4 regions of the Streptomyces sp. NPDC096040 genome follow, and region 3 is predicted to be linked to each of the others. Evidence: riboswitches for the same ligand, from Rfam matches in the RefSeq annotation. Region 3 holds a riboswitch; each other region holds the start of a gene.
What was found. Region 3 has a riboswitch for cyclic di-AMP ahead of ABTY98_RS09300 (transglycosylase family protein). Riboswitches for the same ligand answer to the same signal wherever they lie in the genome.

Region 1 (7,604 bases), on a different contig from region 3:
GACATCACATCTTGTTCGGCGAGAGCGGAATCCCCACGCAATGCCCTCGCCAGGATCTGTACGTCCTGTACATTTTGTAGTGAGAGTCCGGCCGCTGAGACGCCTCAGCCGCGAGGAGGGGTACGCCATGACCCGACCGTCCGCCCGCTACGTCCTGCCCGAGTTCACCGAACGCACCAGCGCCGGGCAGCGCACTCTTGATCCGTACTCGAAGCTGCTGGAGGAGCGGATCGTCTTCCTCGGCACGCCCGTCGACGAGACCTCGGCCAACGATGTGATGGCGCAGTTCATGTACCTGGAGCACGCGGCGCCTGAGCGGGACATCTCGCTGTACATCAACTCTCCGGGCGGTTCGTTCAGCGCGATGGCCGCGATCTACGACACGGTCCAGTACGTCGGCTGTGACGTGGAGACGATCTGCCTGGGGCAGGCCGGCGCGTCGGCCGCGGTGCTGCTCGCGGCGGGCACACCCGGCAAGCGGTCCGTGCTGCCGGGTGCGCGCATCGTGCTCCAGCAGCCGTCGCTGCCGGAACCGGTACAGGGCCAGCCGAGTGATCTGGTCATCCAGGCGGCGGAGTTGGACCGGATCCGCGCGCTGCTCGAAGAGATGCTCGTCCGGCACACCGGGCGCACGCCGGACCAAGTCCACCAGGACCTGGAGCGGGATCTGGTCCTGGACGCGCAAGCGGCGCTGGCGTACGGGCTGGTGGACCGGGTCGTGCCCAGCCACAGGACCTCCCTCGGTCTGCCGGACGCGGGGTGAGCGGCCGATGCTGCCACCGGAGCTTCCGCCGCTGCCCGCGCTGACCCGCGCCGAGGGCGAGTTGATCGACCGTTACCTGGACGTGGTCGATCTGCTGGGCCGTATCAACCCGGCGCAGAACGAGGACACCTATCGTGGGCTGCGCGCCGCGCAGGCGCTGGTGCGCGCGGCGTCCGAGCTGCGCGACGCACTGGCCCTGATGCACCGACGGGGTGAGACGGAGCTCCACGGGGACACGCTGGCAAGGGCATTGCGGGTACTCGACGGTGAGCGCCGGACCGCCCGCGTCGCACTCCCGCCCGACTGCGTACGGTGACGCACGCGGAAGTCCGGTGCGACACGTCCACCGGCCGACCGGACCGGAGTCGAAACGACCCAAAGGGGTTACCGCCGTTCGGCGGAGGTTGGCGTGGTTTTACCTGACCGCCGAGGTCGCTCGACGTGCGCGCCCGGAGGTGCCCGCGGAAGGCTTCGGCGCAGGTCCGGGGCTACGCAGGGCAGTTGACGGATAATCGAACACAACACTGTCCACCCGAACGGGTGGGTGGTGAGTAAACCCACAAATCCCCGATTCCGTTGGGATTTTCGGACAGGCGTGAGTGAAGATCCCTGTCGACGACAAGCCCCCGCTACAACGGCGGGGCGGTCCGGGCGGACGCCGAGTCCTGCCGCCGCCTGGATGACCGGTCGACGGAAGTGGATCGGCAGGAGTGGAGGACCCAAGCACGACGGGTCGCCGGAACGGTCGCACCATGACCGGGCCGAGCAGCCCTTGGGGTGAAGCCGCGGCAACGCGGCCGGGCAACTTCGCCAGCCCGAATCCGACAGGTCATCCTTCACAGGCGGCTGACGAAGGGTTGCGCATGACTGCGCTCAATCGTGTTCCGTCGTTGATGGCGCGGGCCGGCACGGCCTCGGCGCTCACCATCGCCGCCGTGGGTGGCTCCATCGTGATCCCGGGTGTCGCCTCCGACGCCTCGGCCGCCACGATAGCGACGAAGGCACTTCAGATCGCTGCCTCGAAAAAGGGCTCGCCCTACAGGTGGGGCGCCACCGGGCCGAACCGGTTCGACTGCTCCGGGCTCACGCTGTACTCGTTCAAGAAAGCGGGCAAGAAGCTCCCGCGTACGGCGGCCCAGCAGTACAACAAGACCCGTCACATCTCGGCCGGCAACCGCAAGGCCGGGGACCTGGTCTTCTTCCACTCGGGTTCCAGCGTGTACCACGTCGGCATCTACGCCGGGAAGGGAAGGATCTGGCACGCCCCGAAGACCGGGGACGTGGTGAAGCTCCAGAAGATCTGGACGCGGAGCGTCTGGTACGGCCGGGTCAGCTGACCCCGCCGAGAGTCGGCCGGCAGGAGCTCAGGGCTACGGTTCCTGCTGGCCGGCCACGGTGACCGTGCCGGCCGGTACTGCCCAGGGCAGCTCGATGAAGACGGTCTTGCCGCCCTCCCGGGTGGGGCGCACCCGGAGCTTGCCGCCGCACTCCGCGGTGAGCCAGCGGATGATGACCATGCCGCGCCCGTTGTCCTGCTGCACCGCGGCGGGGAGTCTCTTGGGGAAGCGCGGATGGCTGTCCGTGACGCCGATGCGCAGGTGTTCGTCGCGGTGGAGGACGAGGTCCACCGTGAAGGTGGGTGACTGCCCGAAGGTGTGCTGCACCGCGTTGGTGGCGAGCTCGGAGACAATGAGGCGGATGGTGTCCGCGGTCTCCGTCTCCGGTGGCAGCCCCCATTCCGCGAGGGTGCCCAGCACATAGGAGCGGGCCGCGGAGACCGAGGCGGGATCGCTCGGCAGAGTGACGGATGCTTCCAGGTGGTCTGCCATGGCGACGTCGTCCCTTTCCCACGGGACCGGAGCCCGACACGGCGCGGATGGTTCGAGTACGGTCCCGGACTGGTGCTTCTTCGTCAGACTGCCATTACCAGGGCGGTCAGGGGAGCGATCCACCAAGATATGCATATATCTGTCGCTCGATGCGGTGAACTCTGCGACCTCAGAGCGTATTTGGGCGGCTCGGAAGGAGTAAGGAGTAGCCCATGCAGAACGGTCCCGCGGTACGCCGCCGGAAACTGGGCGCCGAACTGCGCACGCTGCGCACCGGCGCCGGCCTCACGAGCGGCGAGGCCGCTCGTCTGGTGGGCTGGCATCAGTCGAAAGTGAGCCGGATCGAGACCGGCGCCAGCGGTGTGAAACCGGCCGATGTGCGGTTACTCCTCGACGCCTACGGCGTGGTCGAGGGGCAACTGCGGGAGTTGCTGCTGGTGTTGGCGGGGTCGGAGGACACCGCCGGGCGGCACCACTGGTGGCATGCCTATCGCGGGGTGCTGCCGCCCACCTACCGGGATTTCATCAGTCTGGAGTCGCAGGCCAGCGCGATGCGCACGCTGGAGACCTCGGTCGTACCGGGGCTGCTGCAGACCCCCGAGTACGCGCGTGCCGTGACCCGGGCGGCCGTGGACGGGCTCGACGACGAGGCGCTGGACGCCCTGGTGAAGGTGCGTCTGGCCAGGCAGGACGTGCTGCGAAACCGTCCGCCGCTGGAACTGAGCGCGGTCCTTGACGAGGCGGTGCTGCGCCGGGAGGTCGGCGGCCCGGGCGTGATGGCCAGACAGCTGGAGCGGCTGGTGGAGGCGGCCCGGTTGCCCCAGGTACGGCTCCAGGTGCTGCCGTTCTCGGCCGGAGCCCATATCGGCATCACCGGTCCTTTCGTAATCTTCTCATTTCCGAGCACTTCTGATCTGGATGTGGTTGTTGTCGACCAGTTGACGAGTAGCCTCTACCTCGAACGGAAAGAAGACCTCCAGGCGTACGCGGAGGCCTTCAACACCCTTCAGATCCACGCCCTTTCGACCGAGGACTCGTTGGATTACATCGCCGGGATAGGTGACGGCGCGTAAGGAGGCACCATGACTGCACTGCCTCGGAACGTACCTTCAAGTGCTGATCTGCACGGACTGCGGTGGCTGCGCAGCAGCTACAGCACCGGAGCGAACAACTGTGTGGAGACGGCACGGCCGCACTCCGGTCCGCTGACCGGACTGCTCGCCGTGCGCGACTCCAAGGATCCGGCCGGACCCGCGCTGCTCTTCTCCCCCGGGAGCTGGGCGGGCTTCGTGTCGGCGCTCACCGGCTGATCAGCCCGTAACCGACTCCGTATCCGCATATGGGCAAGGCCCGGCCGTGTCACGCCGACTCATGGTCGTGTCTCGCCGATCACCTGTACAGCGCGTTCGATCTCGGCCCCGGAGAGGTCCGCACGGGCGGTCAGCCTGAGCCGTGAGATGCCGTCCGGCACGGAAGGCGGACGGAAACAGCCCACGGCCAGGCCTGCCGTACGGCAGTCGGCCGCCCACCGCACGGCCCCCTCCGGGGACGGTGCCCGCACGGAGACCACCGCGGCGTCCGGACGTACCGCTTCCAGACCCGCGGCGGTCAGCCGTGCGTGCAGTTCCGCGGCGACCTCGCGGGCCCGCACCGCTCGTTCCGGCTCGCGGCGCAGCAGCCGTAGCGCCGCCAGGGCCGCGCCCGCGGCGGCCGGGGCCAGGCCGGTGTCGAAGATGAAGGTCCGGGCCGCGTTCACCAGATGGTCGATCACCCGGGTCGGGCCGAGCACGGCCCCGCCCTGGCTGCCCAGCGACTTGGAGAGGGTCGCCGTGACGACCACGTCGTCGGCGCCGCGGAGCCCGGCCGCGTACGGCGCGCCCCGCCCGCCGTCCCCGAGGACCCCGAGCCCGTGGGCGTCGTCCACGAGCAGCCCGGCGCCGCGCTCCCGGCATGCCTCGGCCAGTGCGGCGAGCGGTGCCGCGTCGCCGTCCACCGAGAACACCGAGTCGGAGACCACGACCGCGGGTCCCTCATGGGTGCCGAGCGCCTTGCGTACGGCGTCCGGGTCGGCGTGTCCGACGACCTGGGTGGCGCCCCGGGCCAGCCGGCAGCCGTCGATCAGGGAGGCGTGGTTGAGGGCGTCGGAGACGATCAGGGAGCCGTGCGGGCCGAGGGTGGTGACGGCGGCGAGGTTGGCGGCATAGCCGGAGGAGAAGACCAGGGCCGCCTCGGACCCGCAGAATTCGGCCAGCTCGCGCTCCAGCTCGGTGTGGAGTTCCGTGGTGCCGGTCACCAGCCGGGAGCCGGTGGAGCCGCCGCCCCAGGTCCGGGCCGCCCCGGCCGCGCCCTCGGCGACCTCCGGGTGGTGGGCGAGGCCCAGGTAGTCGTTGCTCGCCAGGTCCAGCAGCGGGGAGTCGGCGGGGCGGGGGCGCAGGGTCCGTACCAGTCCGGCGCGGCGGCGCAGTTCCGCCTGTTCGTCGATCCAGCCGAACGCCATGGCTCCTCCGGTCATTTTGTAGGCAGTGGACAGACCCTAGCGGCACCGGCAGCCACCCACTGTGTGGCAATACCCACACGTCGAACTGACAGGGTTGTGCAAACTCTCCTTGGCCCGGAGCAGCCTCGTAGTACAGGATCGGCTCTCATGGACCTGCTGAACACGCTGGTGGACAAGGGGCTTCGGCGCGAGCTGCCGACCCGCGAGGAAGCGCTCGCCGTGCTGGCGACCTCCGACGACGACGTGCTCGATGTGGTGGCGGCGGCCGGCAAGGTGCGCCGGCACTGGTTCGGCCGGCGCGTGAAACTCAACTACCTGGTCAACCTCAAGTCGGGCCTGTGCCCGGAGGACTGCTCCTACTGCTCGCAGCGCCTCGGATCCTCGACCGGGATCCTCAAGTACACCTGGCTGAAACCCGACGAGGCATCGAAGGCGGCCGCCGCTGGTCTGGCCGGGGGCGCCAAGCGGGTCTGCCTGGTGGCGAGCGGACGCGGCCCGACCGACCGGGACGTCGACCGGGTCGCCGGCACAATCAAGGCGATCAAGGAGCAGAACGAGGGCGTCGAGGTGTGCGCCTGCCTCGGCCTGCTCTCCGACGGCCAGGCCGAGCGGCTGCGCGAGGCGGGCGCCGACGCCTACAACCACAACCTCAACACGTCCGAGGGGACGTACGGGGACATCACGACCACGCACACGTACGCCGACCGGGTGGACACCGTCACCAAGGCGCACGCGGCTGGTCTGTCGGCCTGCTCCGGTCTGATCGCCGGTATGGGCGAGACCGACGAGGACCTGGTCGACGTGGTCTTCGCGCTGCGCGAGCTGGACCCGGACTCGGTGCCGGTCAACTTCCTGATCCCGGTCGAGGGCACCCCGCTGGCCAAGGAGTGGAACCTCACCCCGCGGCGCTGTCTGCGCATCCTGGCGATGGTGCGGTTCGTCTGCCCGGACGTGGAGGTCCGTATCGCGGGCGGCCGTGAGGTCCATCTGCGCACCATGCAGCCGCTCGCGCTGCACCTGGCCAACTCCATCTTCCTCGGCGACTACCTCACCACCGAGGGCCAGGCCGGCCAGGCCGACCTGGAGATGATCGCGGACGCCGGGTTCGTGGTCGAGGGCGCCGACGAGGTGACTCTGCCGCAGCACCGGGCGGAGGTCGGGGGCGCCGGCTGCGGGTCGCACGCCGAGGCCGGGTGCGGTGCTCATGAAGGGGGATGTGGCACCGCCGCCGCCGACGAGCCGCGCACCGACCTGGTCGCCGTCCGCCGCCGGGGCGCCGGAACGGATCTCGCGCCCAATGCCTGACCTGAGCGTCCCCGAGCTGCTGGAGCTGGACCGGCGGCACGTCTGGCATCCGTACGGACCGATGCCGGGCCGGGCCGAGCCGCTCGTCGTGGAGTCGGCGAGCGGGGTCCGGCTGCGGCTCGCGGACGGCTCGGGCGAGCTGGTCGACGGCATGTCGTCCTGGTGGTCGGCGATCCACGGCTACAACCACCCGGTGCTCAACGAGGCCGCGCGCGACCAGCTCGGCCGGATGAGCCATGTGATGTTCGGCGGGCTCACCCACGAGCCCGCCGTACGTCTGGCGAAGCTCCTTGTCGACATGTCGCCGGACGGGCTTGAGCATGTCTTCCTCGCCGACTCCGGCTCGGTGTCGGTTGAGGTCGCGGTCAAGATGTGTCTGCAGTACTGGCGTTCCCTGGGGCGCCCCGCGAAACAGCGCCTGCTGACCTGGCGGGGCGGCTACCACGGCGACACCTGGCAGCCGATGTCGGTGTGCGACCCCGAGGGCGGGATGCACGAGCTCTGGTCCGGGGTACTGCCCCGCCAGGTCTTCGCGGACGCGCCGCCGACGGAGTACGACGAGTCGTACGCCGACCGTCTGCGGTCGCTGATCGAGCACCACGCGCCCGAACTGGCCGCGGTGATCGTGGAGCCGGTGGTGCAGGGCGCGGGCGGGATGCGGTTCCACTCCCCCGCCTATCTGCGGGTGCTGCGCGAGGCCTGCGACGCGCATGACGTGCTGCTGGTGTTCGACGAGATCGCGACCGGTTTCGGCCGCACCGGCGCGCTGTTCGCGGCGGACCACGCTGCCGTCACCCCGGACGTGATGTGCGTGGGCAAGGCGCTGACCGGCGGTTATCTGACGATGGCGGCGACCCTGTGCACACCCCGGGTGGCCGAGGGCATCTCTCGGGGTGAGGTGCCGGTGCTGGCCCACGGCCCGACGTTCATGGGCAACCCCCTCGCCGCTTCCCTGGCGTGCGCCTCGATCGGTCTGCTGCTGGGCCAGGACTGGCAGGCGGGGGTCAAGCGGATCGAGACGGGCCTGCGGGACGGACTGGCGCCGGCCCTGGACGTCCCCGGCGTACGGGACGTCCGCGTCCTCGGTGCCATCGGGGTCGTCCAGCTCGACCACGAGGTGGACATGAAGGCCGCCACGGCGGCCGCGGTGCGCGAGGGTGTGTGGCTGCGGCCGTTCCGCGATCTGGTCTACACGATGCCCCCGTACGTC
Region 2 (7,604 bases), on a different contig from region 3:
CCCCGAGTAGAAGAACACCAGGTCGCCCGGCTGGAGTTCGGAGCGGGAGACACGGTGGCCGGCGTCGATCTGGGCGTAGGTGGTGCGGGGGATGGAGACGCCGGCGGAGCGGTAGGCGGCCTGGGCGAGTCCCGAGCAGTCGAAGGCGTGGGGGCCGGTCGCGCCCCAGACATAGGGGCTGCCGAGCTTGGTGTAGGCGTACGCCACGGCGGCCGCGGCACGGGAGTCGGGGGCGGCGATGCTGCCCGGGGCCAGGGTGGCGCGGGCGCCGGAGGCCGAGCGGGAGGCGCGGGAGGAGGCGCCGTCCGCCGTGACCACGGCCCGCTGCTGGGGCGAGAGTTGGTCCAGCAGTTGCCGGGCCTCGCCGAGCTTGCCGTTGACGGCGGTCTTCTGCCGCTTCAGTTCGGCCTGCCGGGACCGCAGCGACGTCAGCTCGATGTGCGCCGCGCCGCGCAGCTGCTCGATCTCCCGCAGTTGCCGACGCACCCGCGCCACCGCGCCGGCCTGCCGGGCACCGGCCCGTTCGGCGAACGCGGCATCGTCCAGGTATTGGTCGGGGTCGCTGGAGAGCGCCAGTTGCCACGCCGGATCGATACCGCCGTCGCGGTACTGCGCGGCGGCTGCCGAACCGAGCGCGTCCCGCGCGGAGTTGAGCTTCTCCTGCTTGCGGGCGGTCTCGTCCTGCAGCGCCTTGAGCCGCCGCTGGGCCGCGTCGACCTTCTCCCTCGCCCCGTCGTACTTCTCCGTGGCCGCCTCGGCCTCCTGGTACAGCTGGTCCACCTTGGCCTTCACCTGCGCCGGTGTCAGCTGCGGCTCGGCGTGTCCGGTCCCGTCGAAGCCCGTCGCGGTGGCCGCGCCCGCCAGGGCGAGGGTGGCGGCCGTGCGGGCCGTATTGCCGCTGAGCGAGCGCTGTCGGGGCTTGCGGTGCGCTGCCACCTGGACTGGTCACGTCCTTTCGTACGACCGCCGTGTCGCCCGTACGCACACCAGGAGGAGCGCACATACGGCCGCAGGGGTGCGGATTACGCGTCCGGCGGCGGCCCGCACAGGGGGAGCGGGCCGCCGCCGGACTTTCTCGGCGGTGGTGTCCGACTGCCGCCCCTGGCCCGGGCGGCGGTGGGGAGTCGGTCACCTGGGGGAGGACGCTAGGCCGGAGTGTGTCGGCTCGGTAACGCGATGCACGGAATTGGTGTGGCCGGATCGTTACCCGACGGTATGTGACCAGGATTCCGGTCCGGAGTCGTCGGCTTCGCGGGGTGGGATGACCGAAGCGGCGGTTCGGGGGCGCGCGGGAGACACGGAGTGCTATGGGGTGCATATATGCGATGCCGTGGGAGTGAGTAGCGGCGGGCGCCGAGGGAGGGGCCGGTGCCCGGGGCCCCAAGGGGCCCTGGTTAGGCTCCGGGGCCATGGACGTACTCATCCATCTCTTCGTCGGCCTGCACATCATCGGCATCGCCGCGCTCCTCGGCGGCTTCCTCACCCAGATGAAGGCGATGGGCCAGGGCACGGCCCGGTTCGTCCCCGGGATGCTGCACGGCGCGTTCACCATGCTCGCGACCGGTGTGATCCTGGTCGGCCTCAACGAGGCCGACGACCACCACGTCAACACGATCAAGATCGGCGTGAAGCTCGCGCTGCTGATCGTCATCCTCGGGCTCGTCTATGTGAAACGGGACGACGAGAAGGTGGAGAAGGGCGCCTTCGGCCTGGTGGGCCTGCTGACCATGGCGAACATCTTCATCGCCGTGCTGTGGACGTGACCCTCAGGAAGCCCTCCTGAGGGTGGCGCGGGTGGCCGCCACCGCGCCGACGGCCACCGTCACCCAGGCCGCCACCGCCACCCACACCAGCACCCGCCCCGGCCACTTCAGCCACGGGATGCCGACGGCGGCCCCGACCGACAGCGTCGCCGCCGCGGTCATCCCCAGCGGGAACACCGTCGCCCAGCGGCGCACGTCGTAACGCAGCCGGGGCCGTGCCACCTCGGCGGCCAGCAGGACGACGTACCAGGCCAGGGCCAGGACGAGCAGCGCCACCGTCACCGTGCGCAGGACGCCCCGGTCGTCGTTGTTCCACAGGTACAGCCGGGCGCTGTCGGCGGCCAGCAGTTCCGCCCCGGCCAGCGCGGAGGTCGCGAGTGCGCCGCCCGCGACCCAGTGGTCGCCGGGCCCCTCGACGACCTGCCGCCACTCGAAACAGGTCACAGCGAGCCCGTACAGCACCAGCCCCACCCAGAACAGCGCCAGCGCCGTGTGGGCGAGCCAGGCGGTCGTCACGGCCGCCGCCAGCGCCGCCCCCAGTACGGCAGGCCCCTGCGTGGCCACGCAGACCAGGAACACCGCGCCGGGCATGTGCCGCTTCCAGTGCCGTACGACGAGGGTCAGCAACGGCGGCCACAGCGCCGCCGACAGCGCCAGCAGGGCCTCGGCGAGGGTCTGCCACCCAAGCGCCGAGAACCGCGTCCCCAGTACCGTCGTAGCCGCCACAGCGGTGAGCGAGCCCGGCGCCTCCGCCTCCGTCACCCACCGCCGAGGGTCCTCCAGCAGCCGTACGGCGAACTCCCCGGCCAGCCCTGCCCACGCCACGCAGGCCAGTGCCAGCGCGACCCGGGACACGGTCTCCGCCCCCGCCAGATGCAATCCCACCGACACGACGGCGGTGGCCATCACAGCGGCCCCGGCCGCCGGCGGCCGCTGCGCCCACCAGGCGCGAAGGGGTGAAACAGCGGGCATGCCGCTGATGCTATGGACCCTCACCCGCCGCGCGAGCGGGGCACGCGCGCGTGCAGCACGAAATGCGCACCGTGCGGGCTCGCGCCTCGCGCCGACGTCCGAGCAAACGTCAAGCGCCCGCGCCCAGCGCCCGCGCCCAGCGCCCGCGCCCAGCGCCCGCGCCCAGCGCCCGCGCCCAGCGCCCGCGCCCAGCGCCCGCGCTCGGCGCTTGCGCCCGGCGCCCGCGGTCGGCGTGCGCGCCCGCGTCCTCAGGCCGGTCGAACCACGCTATGGATGATCGACTCGCCCCCGTAGTAGATCGACTCCTCCCGGACGTACGCGCCGGGCTTCGGGGCGTGGATCATCATGCCGTTGCCGACGTAGATGCCGACGTGGGTGACGTCGTCGTAGAAGAAGACCAGGTCACCGGGCTGGGCGTCGGCGAGGGAGACCGTCGTGCCGGCGTTCACCTGGTCGTACGTGGTGCGCGGCAGGGAGACGCCCGCGGCCTTCCAGGCGGCCTGGGAGAGGCCGGAGCAGTCGTAGGAGCCGGGGCCGGTGGCGCCCCAGACGTACGGCTTGCCGATCTGCGCGCGGGCGAAGGCGATCGCCTTGGCCGCCTTTGTCGCATAGGAGGCGTCGGAGGAGGAAGAGGAGGACGAAGAGGAGGGGCTGCCGGAGGACGACGTCGATGACGACGAACCTTCCTGCTTCGCGGCCGCCGCCTGCTGCTTCGCGAGCTCCGCCGCCTTGCGCGCCGCCTCCGCCTGCTGCCTCTTCTCGATCTCCGCCAGCCGTGCCTTCTCCTGGGCCGTCAGCTGCGACAGCAGCTCCCGCGCGGAGGCCAGCTTCGCCTGGACGGTGGTCTTGGCGGTCTTGAGGTCGTCCTGGGTCTCGGTGAGCGTCTCCAGGCTCCTGGCGGCCTCCTGCCGCTTCTTCATGGTCGCGGACTGCTGTGTGGCGTAGTCGTCGACCGCGTCCTTCTGGCGCGAGGTCAGCCGGCTCATCAGCTGCGTCTGGTCGAAGTAGTCCTGCGGGCTGTCCGCGAGCAGGAAGGTCGCCGTGTCGGGCGCACTGGCCCCGGTCCGGTACTGGGCCGCGGCGAACGAACCCAGTTCCTCACGCGCCTTGTTGAGCCGGTCCGTGCGCTCGGCGACGTCGTCGAGCAGGGTGTCGACCTGCTTGCGCTGCCTGCCGGTCTTCTCCTTGGCCGCGTTGTACTTCTCGGTCGCCGACTCCGCCTGCCGGTAGAGGGCGTCGACCTTCTTCTCGACCTCCTCCAGGCTGGGCTTGCCGTCCTCGGAGGGCGCGGCGTTGGCCGTCTGGGAGAGCAGGGCCACGGAGGTGAGGGCGGCGGTGGCCAGAGCGGGGGTGCGTATGCCTGCTACGCGCGTTGCGGACGGACGCGACTTGCGGTGCGACGCCAACGGGGGCGACTCCTTCCATGCTCCGCCTACCGAGTTAGCTGTCGGGTTCGGGCGGGTGGTTCGGAAGGGTTGCCCTACGGTCCGCTCCCGGTGGGAAGTCGGGACCGATTCACCCCAAGGCCGGAGTGGGTCCCCGGCTCCGGGTGCGCGGTGGCACCCTGGACTCGGCGGAGGCCGTGCGGCCCGGCGACGTTCGCCGGTGGGGGTCGTACGGCCTGGTCGGCACGCTAGCCAACTCGTGTGCCATGTGTGAAGGTTGATGTGCGATATGCCCGATACATTTTCGTGACCTTGGTGTTGCGGCCCGGCCGGATCGGTTGATCAAGGGGGTATGGGGCGACTTGTCCAGAGTGGTCGAGCGGCCCGCGCTCCCGGTGGGTGGGCGCGCGCATGCTCACGGCGTGTGATCGCAGACCGTGAGGGGTCGATTCTGGTGGGTGACCGGGGCGAGTTTCCGGGGTGGGGACCGGTTGTCGGTGGGGCGCCCTAGACTCGGAGAGCGATGAGCAGCCTCTTTGACGACAGCTTCCTGGCGAGCCTCCAGCCCCCGCGCGGCCACGAGGAGGAGTCCCCGCCGCCGCCCGAGGACGAGCACGTACCGGAGCCGATTCCGGACGATCTGTTCGGCGGGAAGTTCGACGCGCCTCCGGACCGTGACGCCTACTACCGCGACGGCGCCGCCCGCCCGGCCCTGGACGCGGCCGCGCTGCTGGAGGGGCTGAACGACAACCAGCGGGCGGCGGTCGTGCACGCCGGCTCCCCGCTGCTCATCGTGGCCGGTGCCGGTTCCGGCAAGACGCGCGTGCTCACGCACCGCATCGCGCACCTGCTCGGCGCGCGGAGTGTGCACCCGGGCCAGATCCTCGCGATCACCTTCACCAACAAGGCCGCGGGCGAGATGAAGGAGCGCGTCGAGCACCTCGTCGGCCCGCGCGCGAACGCGATGTGGGTGATGACCTTCCACAGCGCGTGCGTGCGGATCCTGCGCAGGGAGAGCAAGAAGCTCGGCTTCACCTCCTCCTTCTCGATCTACGACGCAGCCGACTCCAAGCGCCTGATGGCCCTGGTCTGCCGCGACCTGGACCTCGACCCCAAGCGCTTCCCGCCCAAGTCCTTCAGCGCCAAGATCAGCAACCTCAAGAACGAGCTGATCGACGAGGAGGACTTCGCCGCCCAGGCGAGCGACGGATTCGAGAAGACCCTCGCCCAGGCCTACGTCCTCTACCAGTCGCGGCTGCGCGAGGCGAACGCCCTGGACTTCGACGACCTGATCATGACGACGGTCAACCTGCTGCGCGCCTTCCCGGACGTCGCCGAGCACTACCGCCGCCGCTTCCGGCATGTCCTGGTCGACGAGTACCAGGACACCAACCACGCCCAGTACGCACTCGTGCGCGAGCTCGTCGGCACCTCCGAGCACCCCGTCGACGTGCCGCCGGGCGAGCACGACCTCCAGCCCGCCGAACTGTGCGTGGTGGGCGACGCCGACCAGTCGATCTACGCCTTCCGGGGCGCGACGATCCGCAACATCCTCCAGTTCGAGGAGGACTACCCGAACGCGACGACGATCCTCCTGGAGCAGAACTACCGCTCCACGCAGACGATCCTCTCCGCCGCCAACGCGGTCATCGAGCGCAACGAGTCCCGCCGCCCGAAGAACCTGTGGACCAACGCCGGCGCGGGCGCGCAGATCACCGGCTATGTCGCCGACACCGAGCACGACGAGGCGCAGTTCGTCGCCGACGAGATAGACCGTCTGACGGACGCGGGCGAGGCGAAGGCGGGCGATGTCGCCGTCTTCTACCGCACCAACGCTCAGTCCCGTGTCTTCGAGGAGATCTTCATCCGCGTCGGCCTGCCCTACAAGGTCGTCGGCGGCGTCCGCTTCTACGAGCGCAAGGAGGTCCGGGACGTCCTGGCGTATCTGCGTGTACTGGCCAACCCGGAGGACTCCGTCCCGCTGCGCCGGATCCTCAACGTCCCCAAGCGCGGTATCGGCGACCGCGCGGAGGCGATGATCGACGCCCTCGCCCAGCGCGAGAAGATCAGCTTCCCGCAGGCGCTCAAGCGTGTCGACGAGGCGTACGGCATGGCCGCGCGGTCGACCAACGCGGTCAAGCGGTTCAACACGCTGATGGAGGACCTGCGTACGGTCGTGGAGTCCGGCGCCGGACCGGCCACCGTGCTCGAAGCGATCCTCGAACGGACCGGCTATCTCGCCGAGTTGCAGGCCTCCACCGACCCGCAGGACGAGACCCGGATCGAGAACCTCCAGGAACTTGCCTCCGTGGCGCTGGAGTTCGAGCAGGAGTCCGGGGAGGGCGAGACGTCGGGCGGGCTGTCCGACTTCCTGGAGCGGGTGGCGCTGGTCGCCGACTCCGACCAGATCCCCGACGAGGACGAGGACGGCTCCGGCGTCATCACCCTGATGACCCTGCACACCGCCAAGGGCCTCGAATTCCCGGTGGTCTTCCTGACCGGCATGGAGGACGGCGTCTTCCCGCACATGCGCGCCCTCGGCCAGACCAAGGAGCTGGAGGAGGAGCGGCGCCTGGCGTACGTCGGCATCACGCGCGCGCGGGAGCGGCTGTATCTCACCCGGTCGGCGATGCGCAGCGCCTGGGGGCAGCCGTCGTACAACCCGCCCTCGCGCTTCCTGGAGGAGATCCCGGCCGGGTACCTGGAGTGGAAGCGGACCGGGGCGATGGCGCCGGTGTCCTCCGGGCCCGCGTCGGGCGTGGCGGCCTCGCTCTCCTCGACCCGCTCGCGGTCCTCGGCGTCGGGCGCGTCCGGCTTCGCCACCCGGCGGACCTCGGAGAAGCCGGTGGTCTCGCTGGCCGTCGGCGACCGGGTCACCCACGACCAGTTCGGCCTCGGCACGGTCGTCGCGGTGAAGGGCACGGGCGGGAACGAGGAGGCGACGATCGACTTCGGCGACGCCAAGCCGAAGCGGCTGCTGCTGCGGTACGCGCCGGTGGAGAAGCTCTAGCCGCACAGGGCTGAGCCCCGCTCCCACGAGCGGGGCTGGCTCACTTCACTGATCAGGTCGGGTCGAGCCCGTGGCTCCGCAGCCACGGCAGCGGGTCTATGGCGGAGCCCCCCGCAGGCCTGACCTCGAAGTGCAGATGCGGGCCGGTCGAGTTGCCGGAGTTCCCGGAGTACGCGATCGGATCCCCGGCCTTGACGGTCGTACCCGAGGCGACGCGGTACGACGAGAGGTGGCAGTACCAGGTCTCCGTGCCGTCCTTCGCCGTCACGATCATCATGTTGCCGTAGGCGCTGTTCCACTTGGTGGAGACGACGCCGTCGGTCGCCGCCATCACTGTCGTGCCGTAGGAGACGGGGAAGTCGATGCCCGTGTGGACGGACATCCAGTTCACGCCGGCCTGGCCGAAATAGGCGCTGAGCCCTCGCTGCGTGACCGGGAGGACGTACTTGGGGCGCAGCCGCTCCTTGCGGGCCG
Region 3 (7,604 bases):
CTTCGGCAGCACGCGTCGCAGCGGGACGACGACGTGCCGAGGGGAGATGCTGCCGGCGGCGGCTTCGGGGAGGAAGGGCTGGTAGGTCATGTACGACCGGGGGTCGACGACCGTGACGGTCGCCTCGCCGTAGCGCATCTTCTTGAGAATGCGCCGAGCTGCGTACAGGCCTACGTACCCACCGCCTACTACGAGGATCCTGGGACGCTCCGTGGTGCTCATGGCATCGAGTATCCACCCGCCCCCGGGGGGTCGCTCGTGCGCCCCTTCACAAGGTTCGGCGGGGGTCGTGCTACACTCCGCCGCCCACGTGACACAGGTCATGGTCAACAGCGGGAACCCACTTCCGATACGACCCGTTGTCAATGCCGCGTGAGCTGCCTCTCCAGGCTTCCGGGGCACCCTCGGGACACCGGATGTCACCCTCACGAGACCCTCCCGGAACACCTTCCGAACGCTCTCCTGAGCGCGCTCCCGGGCCTGTTGAGACCCCGTACGGCCCAACCGGGGCGGATCGACCCCCCACCTGCACGGAATTCCTTGTGAAGAACTTCACGAACTTTTCCGGCGGTGTGTCGTGGCACGGCGTGTCAGGGGCCGTCCGGGGTGCTCACCCGTCGTTCCGCATGCTCATCGGAGGTGGTCGGGAAGGTCAGGCGATGGACCAGGCGATCCCGTCGAGGATGTCGTGCTCGCTCACCACGACCTCCGCCGCGCCCACCCGATCCATGATCGACAACAGCACGAGGGCACCGGCACCGATGACGTCGACGCGCCCAGGGTGCATGGAGGGGATCGCGGCGCGCTCGGCGTGGGTGGAGTGCAGCAGGCCCTCGGTGATCTCCCGGACCCGGTCGTAGGGGATACGGGAGTGGTGGATGGCGGCGGAGTCGTACTCCGGCAGGTCCTGGTGGATCGCGGAGAGGGTGGTGACCGATCCGGCGAGACCGACCAGGGTGCGCGCCTCGCGCAGCGGCACGGTCTGCTCCGCGAGGTCGAGGGCGCGCTCGATGTCGGCCCGCATGGCGGCGATCTCGGCTTCGGTCGGCGGGTCGCTGACGTGCCCCTCGTGCACCAGGTGCCGCTCGGTCATCCGCACACAGCCGACGTCCACGGACCGGGCGGCCCGCACGTGCTCGTCCCCGACCACGAACTCGGTGGAGCCGCCGCCGATGTCCACGACGAGGAAGGGCCTGGCGAGGTCGTCGCGGCCCGTCAGCTCCTTCGTCGCACCCGTGAAGGAGAACTCGGCCTCCTGGTCGCCGCTGATGACCTCCGGCTCGACACCGAGGATGTCCAGCACCCCGCGCACGAACTCGTCCCGGTTCTCGGCGTCCCTGGAGGCGGAGGTGGCGACGAACCGCAGCCGCTGCGCCCCGTGCTCCTTGATGACCGCCGCGTACTCCCGGCAGGCGGCGAAGGTCCGCTCCAGCGCCTCGGGTGCGAGCCGCCCGGTCCGGTCGACCCCCTGCCCGAGCCGCACGATCACCATCCGCCGGTCCAGATCGACCAGCTCCCCGGTCCCGGGGTCGGCGTCGGCGACGAGCAGCCGGATGGAGTTGGTGCCACAGTCGATGGCGGCGACGCGGGTCATGACTGGTGTTCCTTCTCTGTTCGTGACGTCTCGGCCGGCCCTGTCACCACGCAGGCGCCCTTGAGCCACCACTGGGGCAGCATGGCGATCGCCTCGTCCCCCAGCGGGTTCACGCCGGGCCCCGCCGCCAGCGAGTGCGCGACCAGCACATGGAGGCACTTCACCCGGTCCGGCATCCCGCCGGCGCTCGGGAACCCCGTGAGCTCCTCGATCTCGTCCCGGCGCCGGATGTAGTCCTCGTGCGCGGCCCGGTAGGCCGCCGCCAGCTCCGGATCGCTCTCCAGCCGCGCCGTCATCTCCTTCATCACCCCGTCGGCCTCCAGGGTGCCGATGGCGGACGCGGCCTTGGGGCACGTCAGGTAGTACAGCGTCGGGAACGGCGTGCCGTCCGGCAGCCGCGGCGCGGTCTCCACGACGTCCGGCTGCCCGCAGGGGCACCGGTGCGCGATCGCCCGCAGCCCGCGCGGCGGCCGCCCGAGCTGCTGCTTGAAGGCCTCGACGTCCGCGTCGGTCGGCTCGGTGCGCGGAGTGGAGGGCGGAGGCGTTTGCATGACTGTGTTCTGTGTGGCTTTCTGTCGGTTCACTGGTCGGACGCGTCGGACTTGTCGACGCCGTCCCAGACGTTCGCGTACCAGGGCCGGTCGGCCGCCCCAAGGTTGGCGTGCGCCTGCTTGGCGACGGCGGGGTCGATCACGATGTACCCCGTCTCCCCCGGCATCACATAGTGCAGCCGCTCCCGGATCTGCTGCTCGGCGTACGCGTCGTCCTGCCATCGGGCCTTGACGTCCCGCAGCTGCTCGACCCGCTGCCGGGCCTGCTCCTGCTGCCGTTCCAGGTCGGCGATCTCGGCGCGCTGGGAGACGTACTGCCGCATCGGATAGGCGAGCGCGACGATCATCGTGCAGAGCACGATCGCGAGCAGCGCGGCGCGGCCGGTGAGCCGGGAGCGGCGGGCCTGGCGCCTGGTCTGGGAGCGGTAGACCCGGGCCGCCGTCTGCTCGCCGAGCAACTTCAGCCTGGTCGCGGTGGAGAACCGGTCCCGGTCCTTCGCGGCCATGTCCCCGCCTCCCGTTCACACGCGCGTACGTCCCCGCACACGGTACGGGACCGGTACGGGGACGTACGTACGACTGGCTAAGGCTTGACCCCGTAAGGGTCAGCCCGGTCAGCCCTTGCTGTGCCTACTGGTCCGCAGAGCGGAACCGCGGGAAGGCGCTGCGGCCGGCGTACACCGCGGCGTCGTCGAGGATCTCCTCGATGCGCAGCAGCTGGTTGTACTTGGCGACGCGCTCCGAGCGGGCCGGGGCACCGGTCTTGATCTGGCCGCAGTTGGTGGCGACGGCGAGGTCGGCGATGGTGACGTCCTCGGTCTCGCCGGAGCGGTGGGACATCATGCACTTGAAGCCGTTGCGCTGGGCAAGCTCGACGGCGTCCAGGGTCTCGGTGAGCGAGCCGATCTGGTTCACCTTGACGAGCAGCGCGTTGGCGGCGCCGTCCTCGATGCCGCGGGCCAGGCGCTCCGGGTTGGTGACGAAGAGGTCGTCGCCGACGATCTGGACCTTGTCGCCGAGCTTGTCGGTGAGGACCTTCCAGCCGGCCCAGTCGTCCTCGAACAGCGGGTCCTCGATGGAGACCAGCGGGTACGCGGAGACGAGCTCCTCGTAGTACTCGGTCATCTCGGCGGCCGAGCGGGACTTGCCCTCGAACTCGTACTTGCCGTCCTTGTAGAACTCGGACGCGGCGACGTCGAGCGCCAGCGCGATCTGCTCGCCCGGGACGTATCCGGCCTGCTTGATCGCCTCGAGGATGAGGTCGAGGGCCGCGCGGTTGGACTCCAGGTTCGGGGCGAAGCCGCCCTCGTCGCCGAGGCCGGTGGACAGGCCCTTGTTCTTCAGGACCTTCTTCAGGGTGTGGTAGACCTCGGCACCCCAGCGCAGCGCCTCGGAGAACGACTCCGCGCCGATCGGGGCGATCATGAACTCCTGGATGTCCACGTTGGAGTCCGCGTGCGAGCCGCCGTTGAGGATGTTCATCATCGGCACCGGCAGCAGGTGCGCGTTGGGGCCGCCCAGGTAGCGGAACAGCGGCAGGTCGCTGGCCTCGGAGGCGGCGTGGGCGACGGCGAGGGAGACGCCGAGGATGGCGTTGGCGCCGAGCGAGCCCTTGTTGTCGGTGGCGTCCAGGTCGAACATGGCCTGGTCGATCAGGCGCTGCTCGGTGGCGTCGTAGCCGACCAGCTCCGGGCCGATCTGCTCGATCACGGCGAGGACGGCCTTCTCGACGCCCTTGCCCAGGTAGCGGTTGGGGTCACCGTCGCGGAGCTCGATGGCCTCGAAGGCGCCCGTGGAGGCGCCGGACGGGACGGCGGCACGACCCGTGCTGCCGTCGTCGAGGCCGACCTCGACCTCGACCGTGGGGTTGCCTCGGGAGTCCAGGATTTCCCGGGCTACGACGACGTCGATGGACGGCACGAGCATCTCCTTCTTGGGATGTGACGCTGGTTGTGCGGGCGCACGCGGGCCTTGTCGGCCCTTGCTCAGCCTTGCGACTAGAGCCTAACCGTCCCGGGGCCGTCAGCCGGCCGACCGACCGGCCCGTGGACACACAGACGGTACTCATTGTTCACGCGCGGAACAAAGGGGGGCCCGATGAAGAACGGAAGAAGAGCGGGTCAAGAAGAGGACGGCAAAGAGAAACCCCGCCCCGGTGCGTACGGGGGAAAACGCACCGGAGCGGGGGCTCGTGGGGGGACGGGGGTGGCCCTCACGTGCTCCTCACTGTGAGGAGCACGGCTGTGCGGGCGCTGTGGTTCAGCTGGCGCCCGCCTATTACTTCGCGGGCGCTTACTTCAGGTGCAGCTGCTGACCCGGGTAGATGAAGTCGGCGTCGTCGACGATGTCCTTGTTCAGCTTGAACAGCGCCTGCCAGCCGCCCTTGACCTTGTGCTTCTCGGCGATCGAGCTGAGCGTGTCGCCCTTGACGACCTTGTACTCGCCGTCGCCCTTCTTGACCTTCTTGCCGGTCGGGGTGGTGACGGTCTTCTTGGCGGCCGGACGCTCGGCGGAGCGGGAGGCGGCCTGGGTGTCGGTCGTACGGCTGCTGGCGCCGCTGTTCGACGAGCTGGAGCTGGAGGACGAGCTGCTGCCGGTGTAGGCGGCGCTGGACAGGCCCGTGCCGCAGACCGGCCAGGCGCCCTTGCCCTGCGCGGCGAGGACCTTCTCGGCGATCTCGATCTGCTGCGCCTTGCCGGCCTGGTTGGCCTGCGCGGCGTACTGGGTGCCGCCGTACGCGGCCCAGGTGGAGGCGGAGAACTGCAGACCGCCGTAGTAGCCGTTGCCGGTGTTGATGGCCCAGTTGCCGCCGGACTCGCACTGGGCGACGGCGTCCCACTCGGAGGCGGTGGCGGCGGAGGCGGTGCCGGACGCCATCAGCGGGGCGGCGATGGCGACACCGGTCACGCCGGCGAGCGCGGCGGCGCGGGTGGCCTTGGACGGACGACGGTGCTTGCCCTTGCCGGAAAACAGCATGGTGGATCCCCTCACCGACGCCTGCGAGGTGAGCTGTCGGGTTCGGGCCGGTTGAGTTGCCCTGCCGCGCACCTCGCGGTGCGCGGCTTCACCCCGAGCCGGACACGGCAGCCTCAACTACCGGTCCCGGCACTTACCTTGGGTCCCCCGCTCCTGCCTACGGCGCTTGACGCGACGACTGTTCCCGGGCAGTCGCTGGCAGGACTCGGCGTTGCGACGGCCGGGGCTCGTGGTGACGAGCGGCCTTGACCGTAAACAGGCGATCAGGTGAATTTCAAAGATGATCAGGGCTTCTGAGACTCATCCCACACTTTCACCAAACCGGACATTTGACTTCTAAGTGGGGCGGTTCGAGAGCGCCAACTCCCGCTAGTCTTCGTCCGTTTCAGTGCCGAGCTTCAGGGTCTGACCGGGGGCGATGTGGTTCGGGTCGGTGCCGATGTCGGCCTTGTTGGCGGCATAGAGCGCGCGCCATCCTCCGTCGAGGTCAAGGGAGTCGGCGATGGAGGCGAGGGTGTCGCCGTCCCGGACGGCGTAGGTGCCGGCGTCACGGGAGGCGTGACGGCCGGAAGAAGTCGCACTCTGACCGTTTGTCACGTTTTCGTCCGCCGAGCCGCCGCGATGCTTGCCGCCGCCACTCACGGCTCCCGTGTCGACCAGGCTCCAAGAGCCGCCGGTCTGCCATGAATCGTCCGACTCATCGGCTTCGGACGCGACGACGGGGTTCTCGCTCGCCTTCGAGGTGCCGGAGCCGTTGGATCCCGACTTGTCCGCCTTGGTGGAGTCGGCAGGGGCGCCCGTACCCGAGTCCTCACTCGCGCTCGGGGACGGGGTGGCGGAGCCGGCTCCGGAGTTCGCGGCACCCGAGGAGGAGTTGGACGAGCCGGAATCAGATGAACCGGATGAATCAGATGAAGAGGACGAATCTGACAACCCGGAGGACGAGTCGGAGGAGCCCGACGTGTTGTCCGATCCGTCGAGGCCCGTGTCGACGTTCACCGAGGCGTCGTCCGAGGAGAGCCCGGCGAGCAGGGCACAGGTCCGCCAGGGCTTGGTGCCCTGGTCGGCGAGGATCTTCTCGGCGACGGCGATCTGCTGTGAACGGCTCGCCTGGTCCGGCGTGGTGGCGTACTCCTGGCCGCCGTACTGGTCCCAGTCGTCCTGGGACATCTGCAGGCCGCCGTAGTAGCCGGTGCCGGTGTCCATGCTCCAGGAGCCGCCGCTCTCGCACTCGGCCACCCGGTCCCAGGTGCTGCCGTCGGCCGCGTTGGCGCTCGCCGCCCCGAGGAGCGGGATGGCGATGGCGGAGCCGGTCACGCCGGCCGCGACGAGGATGGCCGGAGCCTGACGGGGGCGACGGTGACGACCGTTCCCGGAGAGCATGCGGAAACCTTTCGAGCGACAGCGGTGACCGGCGACGGGTCCCGCCGGGGCGTCGCACTGATGGGTGAACGTATAGGCAGACGATCACTTGTCACAAGTTAATGCCGCGCAGATCACGTGAAGATCACAGACTTGAACACTGGTCATCTTTGCCGGTGGGAGGCCGGAGGGAGGCGTGCCGGTGGCGGATGCCGTGGTGGGTGCCGGTGGTGGGCTCATCGGCCGTCGGGAGTGAACTCCACGGGGAGCGTGCGCAGTCCGCGCATGATGAGCCCGCCGCGCCAGCGCAACTCGCTCTCCGCCACCGCGAGTCGCAGGTCGGGGAGACGGCCGAGGAGGGTGGCGAGCGCGGTCTGTCCTTCCAGGCGGGCGAGCGGGGCGCCCAGGCAGTAGTGGATGCCGTGGCCGTATCCGAGGTGCTGGTTGTCCCGGCGTGCGAGGTCGAGCGTGTCCGGCTCGGCGAACCGCTCCGGGTCCCGGTCCGCGGCGGCGAGTACGACGAGGACCGGGTCGCCTGGCGCGATGCGCTGCCCGCCGATGCCGAGCGGCTCGGTGGCGAACCGCCAGGTGGCCAGCTCCACCGGCCCGTCGTAGCGCAGCAGTTCCTCGACACCGGTCTCCAGCAGCCCGCGTTCGCCGGCGGCGAGGGAGTCCTGGAGGCGGCGGCGCTGTGCCGGGTGGGTGAGCAGGGCGTACGTCCCGTTGCCGATGAGGTTGACCGTGGTCTCGAAGCCGGCGAACAGGAGGATGAAAGCCATGGCGGCGGCCTCGTTCTCGGTGAGGTGCTCGCCTTCGTCGGAGGCCCGGATGAGCCCGGAGATGAGGTCCTCACCGGGGGCGGGCTCGGCGGACAGCGCCTCCCGCTTCCGGTGGATCAGCTCGGCCAGATATCCCCGCATCTTCTTCACGGACCGCGCGACCCCGCCTCGCGGCCCTCCCCCGTGTCGGATCATCATCCCCGCCCAGTCCCGGAAGTCGTCCTGGTCCTCACGGGGGACGCCCAGCAGGTCGCAGATGGCGTAGATGGGCAGCGGGAAGGCGAACTCATGGATGAGGTCGGCCTCGCCCCGGTCCGCGAACCCGTCGATGAGCCGGTCGGT
Region 4 (7,604 bases), on a different contig from region 3:
GTCGACCACGACGGACAGGCCGAGTTCGGTGTAGGGGCCGATGGTGGTGCAGCGGTGCTCGTAGAGGGAGAGCACGGCGAGGGCGCGGCGGCCGAGGCGGGTGGGGGCCATCCAGGTGGCGTCCGGCAGCAGGCTTCGGGCGACGTCGGTGTCGACCGGGTAGCACAGGTGGGCGGCTGAGGAGTCGTAGTAGCGGACCGGCACGTCGACCGGGCCCGCCGAGGTGGGGACGCTGCTGGTGGGGACGGTCAGCAGGGGGTAGCCCTCGGGCGGGCGGGCGCGGTCCTTGAGCCGGTAGACGCAGGTGCGTTCGACCGGGCCGCGATAGGGGGTGAGGGCCTGGTCGACGTCCTGGGTGACCTGTGGGATCACCGTCTCCAGGTGGTCGATGTAGACGCGGAGCAGGTGGCAGCGCGGGAACTCGTGGTCGGGGCCGGTGTAGTCGGCCCGGTACCGGTTGGGGTGCGGGTCGAACGCGGGGCCCGCGCTACGGCTGTCGAGGACCGGGACGATGTCGTGCCGGTTGGTGATGCCGGCGACCCAGGTGCGCGGGTCGGCGGGTTTCCTGTCGCCGATCGGGGAGCCGACGGCGACCACGTGGGTGACCCGGTATGCGCGGCAGAACTCGTCGTCCTGCGCGAGGTTCAGCAGCGCGGTGCCGCCCTCGCCGTGCCCGACGAGCGCGAGGTCGGCGCCGCGCGGGACGCCGTGCTCCCGGATCGCCAGCAGGATCGAGCGGGTGTAGGGCGAGTCGGTCGTGAACAGGTTGCGCCAGGCGCCGGCGAAGTCCTGCGGGGAGTCGCCGCGGGGGCGGCCGGGGGCCGTGCCGGGCGCCTCGACGACGTACCGGAGCACACCGTCGGGGCCTCGCACCTCCTGGACCAGGACGCGGCCGTCGGTGGCGAGGACGTCCATGGTGCGCAGGAAGGCGAGCAGGGAGCCCTCGGCGGCGATGCCCTGGGCCTCCAGGGCGGACGGTTCGACGGCCTGGACGGCGCCTTCATCCCGGTCCATGACGGAGGGATGGGCGGCGCTGACGCCCCGCACCGGGCCGGCGGTCAGCTCACGGCCGGCGACGAGCGCCCAGGCGGTCTCGTCGTTGATCGGGTCCTCGTCCAGCAGGCCGCGAATGGCGAGGAGTTCGGCCAGGACGGGGGCCATTGCGGACAGGGCCCGTTGGGCACCCTGGTCCTTGAACAGGGTCCGCAGCGCACGAACGGCCTCCCGGTCGTGGTCGGCGGTGACCGCGGCCGTCAGCCTGCGCATGCCCGGGTCGTGCCCGAACTCGGGGTGGTCGAGCAGGACGGCGGCGATCCTCAGCCGCAGCGAGGTGACCGCCACCAGCGCGGCCAGGCTCTCCCGGCCCAGCGCCTCCCCCGCCGCGCCGAGCAGACGGCCCATGCCGTCCGGTGCCACGATCGCCGAACCGCCGAGCCCCTGCCGGTTGGTGAGCGCCCGCAGCAGCGCCCAACGGGCGGCGTAGCCGGTGCGCGGGCGACGGCGCGCGGAGCTGGTCAGCGCCGGTGCGAACAGGACGGAGCTGGTCCGTGCGCAGACCTCGCGGATGCCCTCGGCGACGTCCACGACCTCACGGGCGCACTCCCGCAGCAGTTCGTTCGCGGGCGGCCCGGAGGCATGCCGATGCGCTGCCATCCGACGCTCCCTGGGATCGACGACATGGCCTCGTCCCATCGTGTGCCCTGGACCCGGCGCCCGCACCTTCGTCCCACGGGGTGACGGAGAGGACGTCAGGCGTCGTCGGCGAGTCCGGCGGCGATTGTCGCCCCGAGTTCCCAGCACGCCTCGATGTCGGCCTTGCCCGGCTCGCCGGTCACCGTGACCGGCCGGGCCGCCGCGCGCCAGCCGAGGCCGGTGGTGATGGCGTCGAGGGCACGCAGGGCGCCGGTGACGTCGTTGCCGCCGTGCACATAGGCGCCGAAAGGACGGCCCTGCGTCTCGTCCAGGCATGGGTAGTAGATCTGGTCGAAGAAATGTTTGAGGGCGCCGGAGACATATCCGAGATTGGCCGGGGTGCCCAGGAGGTAGCCGTCGGCCGCGAGAACGTCGGAGGCCGTGGCGGACAGGGCGGCCCGCCGCACGACCCGCACCCCCTCGATCTCCGGGGTCGTCGCCCCGGAGACCACGGCCTCGAACATGGCCTGGCAGTGCGGTGAGGGCGTGTGGTGGACGATCAGCAAGGTAGACACACCGGCACCCTGCCGCGCCGAGCCCGCCGACGGCAAACGCGCAGGAGGTGCCGTCTGGACCAGGCCGGCCATGAGCCGCGGTACGTCTCCGTCAGGACGAGGTCCAGCGGGTGCGCCACAGCAGCACGAACCCGGAGGCCAGCAGCAGTCCGCCGAGGAGGGCGGGCCAGAGGTGGGCGCCGGTCTCGGCGAGATCGCCCTGGACGGCCTGCGGCTCGGTCTGGGGTGCGGTCGACGGGGTCTCCTGACCCACCGGAGCGGCACCGGCCGCGCTCGCCGTGCTGGTCGGGGTCGGGGTTTCGGGCCGCTCGGTCGGCCGGCTGATGTCACCGCCACCCGATGTGGTGCCCGACGACTTCTTGGGTGAACTGCTCGTGTAGACCCTCGGCAGACCGGTGTTGCCGGTGGGGGCGGTTCCCGTGGCGGGCTGGTCGGCCGGGGGCTCGGATGGCTCCGCGCTCTCGGACTCGGCCGGGGGCTCGGAGGGCTGGGCGCTCTCGGACTCGGCCGGCGGGTCGGCCGGGGCCGCCGTGTCGCTCGGCTCGGTGACCGGGCTCGCCGTGTCGGACGGCGGGTTCTCCGGGCTCGCCGACTCGGACGGGACGGGGTCGGCGCTCTGCGACGGCGGCTGCTCGTCGGCCCCCGCCCCGCAGGTGCGACCGGAGTTGATGCAGTCGACCATCTTCCGCATCAGGCTCTCGTCGAAGACGTTGATGAAGTCGCCGTGGTCGGTGACCGGCTTGTGCAGCTGCTCGGGGAACGAGTCCACCGCGAACAGCGGGACCGTACGGCCGCCGTCCTGGAGGCTCGGCGCGTCGACGTCGTAGACGATGCGCTGCACCAGCTGCGGGATCGCCCGGAAACCGGCCGGGCAGCTGCCGTCGGCCGCGGCGAACGCCACGTGGGTGCGGTGGTTGGCGCTGTCGATGTTCCGGCCGTCCCAGCAGCTCTGGAACTTGAACGTGCGTACGACGTCACTGCCCGAGGGACAGAGCGGGTACTTGTCCTTGAGCTGCCGGTCCTCGAAACCGGTGCAGCTCCAGGAGGCGTTGGCGTTGGCCGGGCCGTTGACGAAGGCCTTGGCGTCGCCGGTGATGATGCGCAGCAGCCGCGGCATCTCGGTGACCTTGGAGCTCGGGTTGCCCTCGAAGGTGAGCGTGACCTCCTTCGCCGTCACGATCTGACCGGCGTTGCCCTCGGTGCCGCCACCCGGCTTCTCGGCGTCCCGCTCCTGCCTGCCGTTCTGCAGCCGCAGTACGGGCCAGTAGTACGTGGACTTGTCGCCCTGGTCCGCGCAGCTCGTGTCGGCGTTCGCGAGGTCGTCGTCGCTGGCGAAGGCGTTGTTGGACTGGTTGCCGACGTAGTCGTGGAAGTGGTGGGCGCCGTTGGAGACACCGGGCGCGACGATCACGTTGTCCGAATTGAACAGGCCGTTCGCGTTGACACCGCAGCTGGAGGCGAAGGTGCCGGTGGAGCCGCCGGGCTGCTCGGCCGGGGTCGTGACGTTGGGCTGGACGGTGGTGATGTCGGCGTAGTCGGCGGCGACCGGGCCGTTGCCACCCTGGCCGCCGACACCGGCGCCGGCGCTGGCGCGCTGGCTCGGCGTGGCGCTGTCCTGCGGCGCCGTTGACTGCCCGCCGCTCTGGTCCGAGGAGCGCAGGGTGCACGCGGCGAGGTCGTCGAGGCCCTGGGGGCGGCGGTCGCCCTCGCGGTCGACGGCGTCGGCGATCCGCTGGAGGGATTCGGACCGCTTCTCCTTCAGCGGATCCAGGATCGTCCGGTCGGCGAGGCCGGGGTTCTGCTGGATCGCCGCGGCGGACTCCTTGAGCTGCTGGTAGGCGGCCGCGATCTGCTGGTCCAGCTGCGCGAGTTCACCGTCGACGTCGGCCCGGGCCCCGTCGGGCACGTCCGTCAGCCGGCTGCCGATGTCGGGGCAGTACACGGTGGGCGCGGACAGCACCTGGCCGGTGGCGATCTGCCCGGACTGCTGGTCCGAACCGCCTTCGGTGGCCGAGGCGTAGACGTTCACCGCGACCAGTACTCCGCCGCCGAGCATCAGCGCGACCGCTGCGAAGGTCGCGCGTTGTGCGCCGGTCGGGCGTCTGCGCCTGTTGGGTCTCAAGGTCGTTCCCCTGCGTGTCGGTCGGCCGGACATGGAAATCCCCCGTCACATACGCAGCGTGGCGCCACCGTGTTCAACGGTCCCGCGAATTCACGGTGACCTCACAGGAAGCGCCCCCTTGGGCGGCGGTCTGGTCCCGAACGCTACGACGAACATCACAAATACGTATCGGACATTACGCACGTCAACCTTCACACGAGTGACACAAGTTGGCTAAGTTGACGGGCAAGCCGCTCGGCTCCCCCCGGCGAATCCCGTCGGGCCGCGCGGCCTCCGCCGAATCCGGTGCCCAACGGGGCGATCCGGAGCCGGGGACCCAACCGAACCACTGGGGTGAATCGGCCAACTGCCCTTAGGGGCAAGGGCCGTAGGGCATGCCTTCCGGATCGACCCGCCCGAACCCGACAGCTAACTCGGTAGGCGGAGCACGGAAGGAGCACGACCCCCATGGCGCCCGAGAGCCGTGACGAGGTTCGACAGCGGATCGACAGCCTCTACGACCAGGCCGAGAACGCCACCGGGAACTACAACGCCACACGTGCGATGAACGGGGGCTCGCGGTCCCGCGGTGTCCCGCTCTTCAAGCGGCCCCGGCGTGACGACCCGGGCCTCGACAACATCGCCCGGGAGTGGTTCGACAGCGCGCGCTCGCGACTGGGGCCGAGTGTCCCGGCGGCGCTGCCCGCCGACCGGCAGCCCGCGCGGCCCGGCCCGCGGCGGCCAGTCAGCGCCATGGCCGCCGACCTGCTCGGCCAGTTGGAGGGCTCCGGCCCGTCCCGGCCCGAGCTGACCGCGGGACCGGCCGCGAACAGCGACATCGAGGTCGTCCGCGAGCTGACCGAGCGCCCGAAGCTGGAACTGACGGCCGGGTCCCCCGCGGCGCTGCCGCCGGGACCGTCGAGTGCGCCCAAGGCGCTGCCGGCCGTCGCCGCGCCGCAGCGCCAGGCGCCGGGCACGTCCAAGACCAAGAACCAGCTGAAGATCGCCAAGGCGCGTGAGCTGCTGTCCCAGCGCACCGGACAGCGCGCGATCGCGGCGCTCGAACCGCCCGCGCCCGCCCCGGTCCCGCAGCCCGCGCCGGTCGCGCAGTCCCCCTGGCCGACGCCCGGGGCACAGATCCCGGCGCAGCAGTGGCCGGCCGCCGCCGGCATGCCCGGACAGTACGGCGACACCGGCGCCTTCCGGACCGACGCCCTGACCGGTACGGGCGCCTTCCCGGCGGTGACCGTGACGGAGACGGGTGCCATACCGGTGGTGCCCGCGACGGACACCGGCTCCTTCCAGGTCATGACCCCGGGCGCCGGCCGGCCCATGTCCCCGGCGGACACCGGCGGCTTCCGCATCATGACCCCGGGCCGTACGGACACCTTCCCGGCCGTCTCCCCCACCAACGCGAGTGCCACACCGACCGCGAGCCCGGGCGACACCGGTTCCTTCCGGGTCATGACGCCCGGCGCCACGGGTACGTTCCCGATGCCGGACGACACGGGCGCCTTCCCGACCGCGGCCCCCATGAACACCGGCGCCTTCCCGACCGCAGCGCCCGCCATGCCGGCGGCGGCCGCTTCGGCTCCGATGGACACCGGCCCCTTCCAGGGCATGATGCCGGCCGCGACCGCCGCCTACGTCAGCGCGCCCCCGGCCGCCGCGGAGACCGTTTATCCCGCTTATCCCGCCGCCGCATACGCCATGTCGTCGGACGACTGGGGCACCGGCGCCTTCCCCGCGGCGCCCGCCGCCGACATGGGCGCCTACGCCGCCGGAACGCAGCCCGCGGCCGCCGCCTACACCACCGCCCCGGCGGCGACGCCCACGGCCGTGACGGACCCTCCCTGGGCGATGATGGCGTCCGCCGCAGCGACGACCGCGCCCCCCATGACCATGGCCACCGCCGCCCCAGCCGCTCCGGCTCCGCTCCCCCCGGCAGCCCCGGTAGTCACCGCGCCCATCCCGACCGCACCCCCGATGATCACCGCCCCGCTCCCCACCACGCCCCCAGCCACCACCGCAGCCACCTTCGCCCCCGGAGCCGTCGCCGACACCGGTTCTCTCCTCGTGCCCGGCTCCGCCGCCGAGTCCGGGAAGGCCATGAAGGCGCTGGCGTTCGCACGGGCGCAGATCGGACGGCCCTGTGTCTGGGGGGCGACGGGACCGGAGTCGTACGACTGCTCCAGCCTGACCCAGGCCGCCTGGCGGGCCGCAGGGGTGTCGCTGCCGCGCAGCGCGCAGGAGCAGACCTTCGCCGGCACCCCGATGCCCCTGTCCGCCATCGAACCGGGTGACCTGGTCTTCTTCTTCGACAACGACAGCCACGTCGGGGTCTACGCGGGCAACGGCATGATGATCCACGCGCCGAGCCCGGGGGCGTCCATCCGCGAGGAGTCGATCTACAACGCCGGGGAGTCGGCGATCCACCGGGTGGTCCGCCCGGCCTGATCCCCGGCCGTCGAGGTCGTCGGGTCGTCGGGGTCAGACCCTCCGCCGCCGCGTGCGCCAGCTCTCGTGGTGGTCCAGGAGGGTCTCCTCGACGGGCCGGTAGGTGAGGCCCAGCTCGTGGACGCTGCGGCTGTTGTCGACGCGGAAGCGGATGCCGAGGTGCTTGCGTATGTAGTCCTGGGTGAGGCCGAAGTACGGGCCCAGGATGCGTACCGGCCAGTGCGGAAGCGCGGTGCGCGGCAGGCGCGGATCCCAGGGGCGGCGCGTGCGGATGATCCGGGACATCTCGTGGAAGGACGTCATGGTCTCGTGGGCCACGATGTAACGGCCCCTGGCCGCCGGGTTCTCGGCCGCCGCGATGTGCGCGTCGGCCACGTCGCGGACGTCCGCGGTGGTGAAACTGAAGTCCGGGGCGCCGTAGCAGAAGTAGCCCTTGAACAGCTCGTCCAGCAGGAACAGGCTGCCGGACTCGGAGGCGGGCGTGAGCGAAGGGCCCAGGATCAGGCCGGGGTTGACGGAGACCATGCGCCAGCGGTCCTGGGCGGCCTCGGCGTCCCAGACGGCGCGTTCGGCGACCGTCTTGGCGTAGTGGTAGGGGTTGTCGGCCACCGTGCTGGTGGTGTTGAAGTACTGCTCCGTGAGGATCTCGCCTGCCATCCCGCGGACGTCGCAGTAGTCGCCGAAGATCGCGCCCACGGTGGAGGTGAAGACCAGGGTCGCCACCTCCGGGATGCGCTCCACGCTCGCGAGCACGTTGCGGGTGCCGAGCAACGCCGGTTCCACGACGTCCCGTTGGCCGTCCTTGATCCGCTCCGGCATCAGGAACGGCGAGGCCACGT

Region 1: another riboswitch for cyclic di-AMP. It lies ahead of ABTY98_RS19725 (C40 family peptidase); the one in region 3 lies ahead of ABTY98_RS09300 (transglycosylase family protein).
Region 2: another riboswitch for cyclic di-AMP. It lies ahead of ABTY98_RS23925 (C40 family peptidase); the one in region 3 lies ahead of ABTY98_RS09300 (transglycosylase family protein).
Region 4: another riboswitch for cyclic di-AMP. It lies ahead of ABTY98_RS02770 (C40 family peptidase); the one in region 3 lies ahead of ABTY98_RS09300 (transglycosylase family protein).

Annotation. Positions count from the first base shown of each region.
Region 1 covers NZ_JBEOTA010000013.1:155,034-162,637, reverse strand. Annotated here, with positions in the region: gene ABTY98_RS19735 (ATP-dependent Clp protease proteolytic subunit) at 128-763, shown strand; gene ABTY98_RS19730 (hypothetical protein) at 771-1,079, shown strand; cyclic di-AMP (ydaO/yuaA leader) riboswitch at 1,442-1,623, shown strand; gene ABTY98_RS19725 (C40 family peptidase) at 1,627-2,100, shown strand; gene ABTY98_RS19720 (ATP-binding protein) at 2,134-2,592, opposite strand; gene ABTY98_RS19715 (helix-turn-helix domain-containing protein) at 2,805-3,665, shown strand; gene ABTY98_RS19710 (DUF397 domain-containing protein) at 3,675-3,902, shown strand; gene ABTY98_RS19705 (8-amino-7-oxononanoate synthase) at 3,962-5,089, opposite strand; gene bioB (biotin synthase BioB) at 5,237-6,394, shown strand; gene ABTY98_RS19695 (adenosylmethionine--8-amino-7-oxononanoate transaminase) at 6,387-7,604, shown strand, end outside.
Region 2 covers NZ_JBEOTA010000017.1:56,972-64,575, reverse strand. Annotated here, with positions in the region: gene ABTY98_RS23940 (C40 family peptidase) at 1-936, opposite strand, end outside; gene ABTY98_RS23935 (hypothetical protein) at 1,410-1,763, shown strand; gene ABTY98_RS23930 (tellurite resistance/C4-dicarboxylate transporter family protein) at 1,767-2,735, opposite strand; gene ABTY98_RS23925 (C40 family peptidase) at 2,984-4,141, opposite strand; cyclic di-AMP (ydaO/yuaA leader) riboswitch at 4,150-4,321, opposite strand; gene pcrA (DNA helicase PcrA) at 4,644-7,130, shown strand; gene ABTY98_RS23915 (M23 family metallopeptidase) at 7,183-7,604, opposite strand, start outside.
Region 3 covers NZ_JBEOTA010000006.1:61,295-68,898, forward strand. Annotated here, with positions in the region: gene ABTY98_RS09275 (NAD(P)/FAD-dependent oxidoreductase) at 1-222, opposite strand, end outside; gene ABTY98_RS09280 (Ppx/GppA phosphatase family protein) at 653-1,594, opposite strand; gene ABTY98_RS09285 (DUF501 domain-containing protein) at 1,591-2,145, opposite strand; gene ABTY98_RS09290 (FtsB family cell division protein) at 2,175-2,651, opposite strand; gene eno (phosphopyruvate hydratase) at 2,776-4,071, opposite strand; gene ABTY98_RS09300 (transglycosylase family protein) at 4,438-5,121, opposite strand; cyclic di-AMP (ydaO/yuaA leader) riboswitch at 5,125-5,296, opposite strand; gene ABTY98_RS09305 (transglycosylase family protein) at 5,491-6,504, opposite strand; gene ABTY98_RS09310 (cytochrome P450 family protein) at 6,720-7,604, opposite strand, start outside.
Region 4 covers NZ_JBEOTA010000002.1:197,934-205,537, forward strand. Annotated here, with positions in the region: gene ABTY98_RS02755 (hypothetical protein) at 1-1,653, opposite strand, end outside; gene ABTY98_RS02760 (flavodoxin family protein) at 1,749-2,207, opposite strand; gene ABTY98_RS02765 (DUF1996 domain-containing protein) at 2,299-4,263, opposite strand; cyclic di-AMP (ydaO/yuaA leader) riboswitch at 4,594-4,768, shown strand; gene ABTY98_RS02770 (C40 family peptidase) at 4,777-6,765, shown strand; gene ABTY98_RS02775 (NAD-dependent epimerase/dehydratase family protein) at 6,799-7,604, opposite strand, start outside.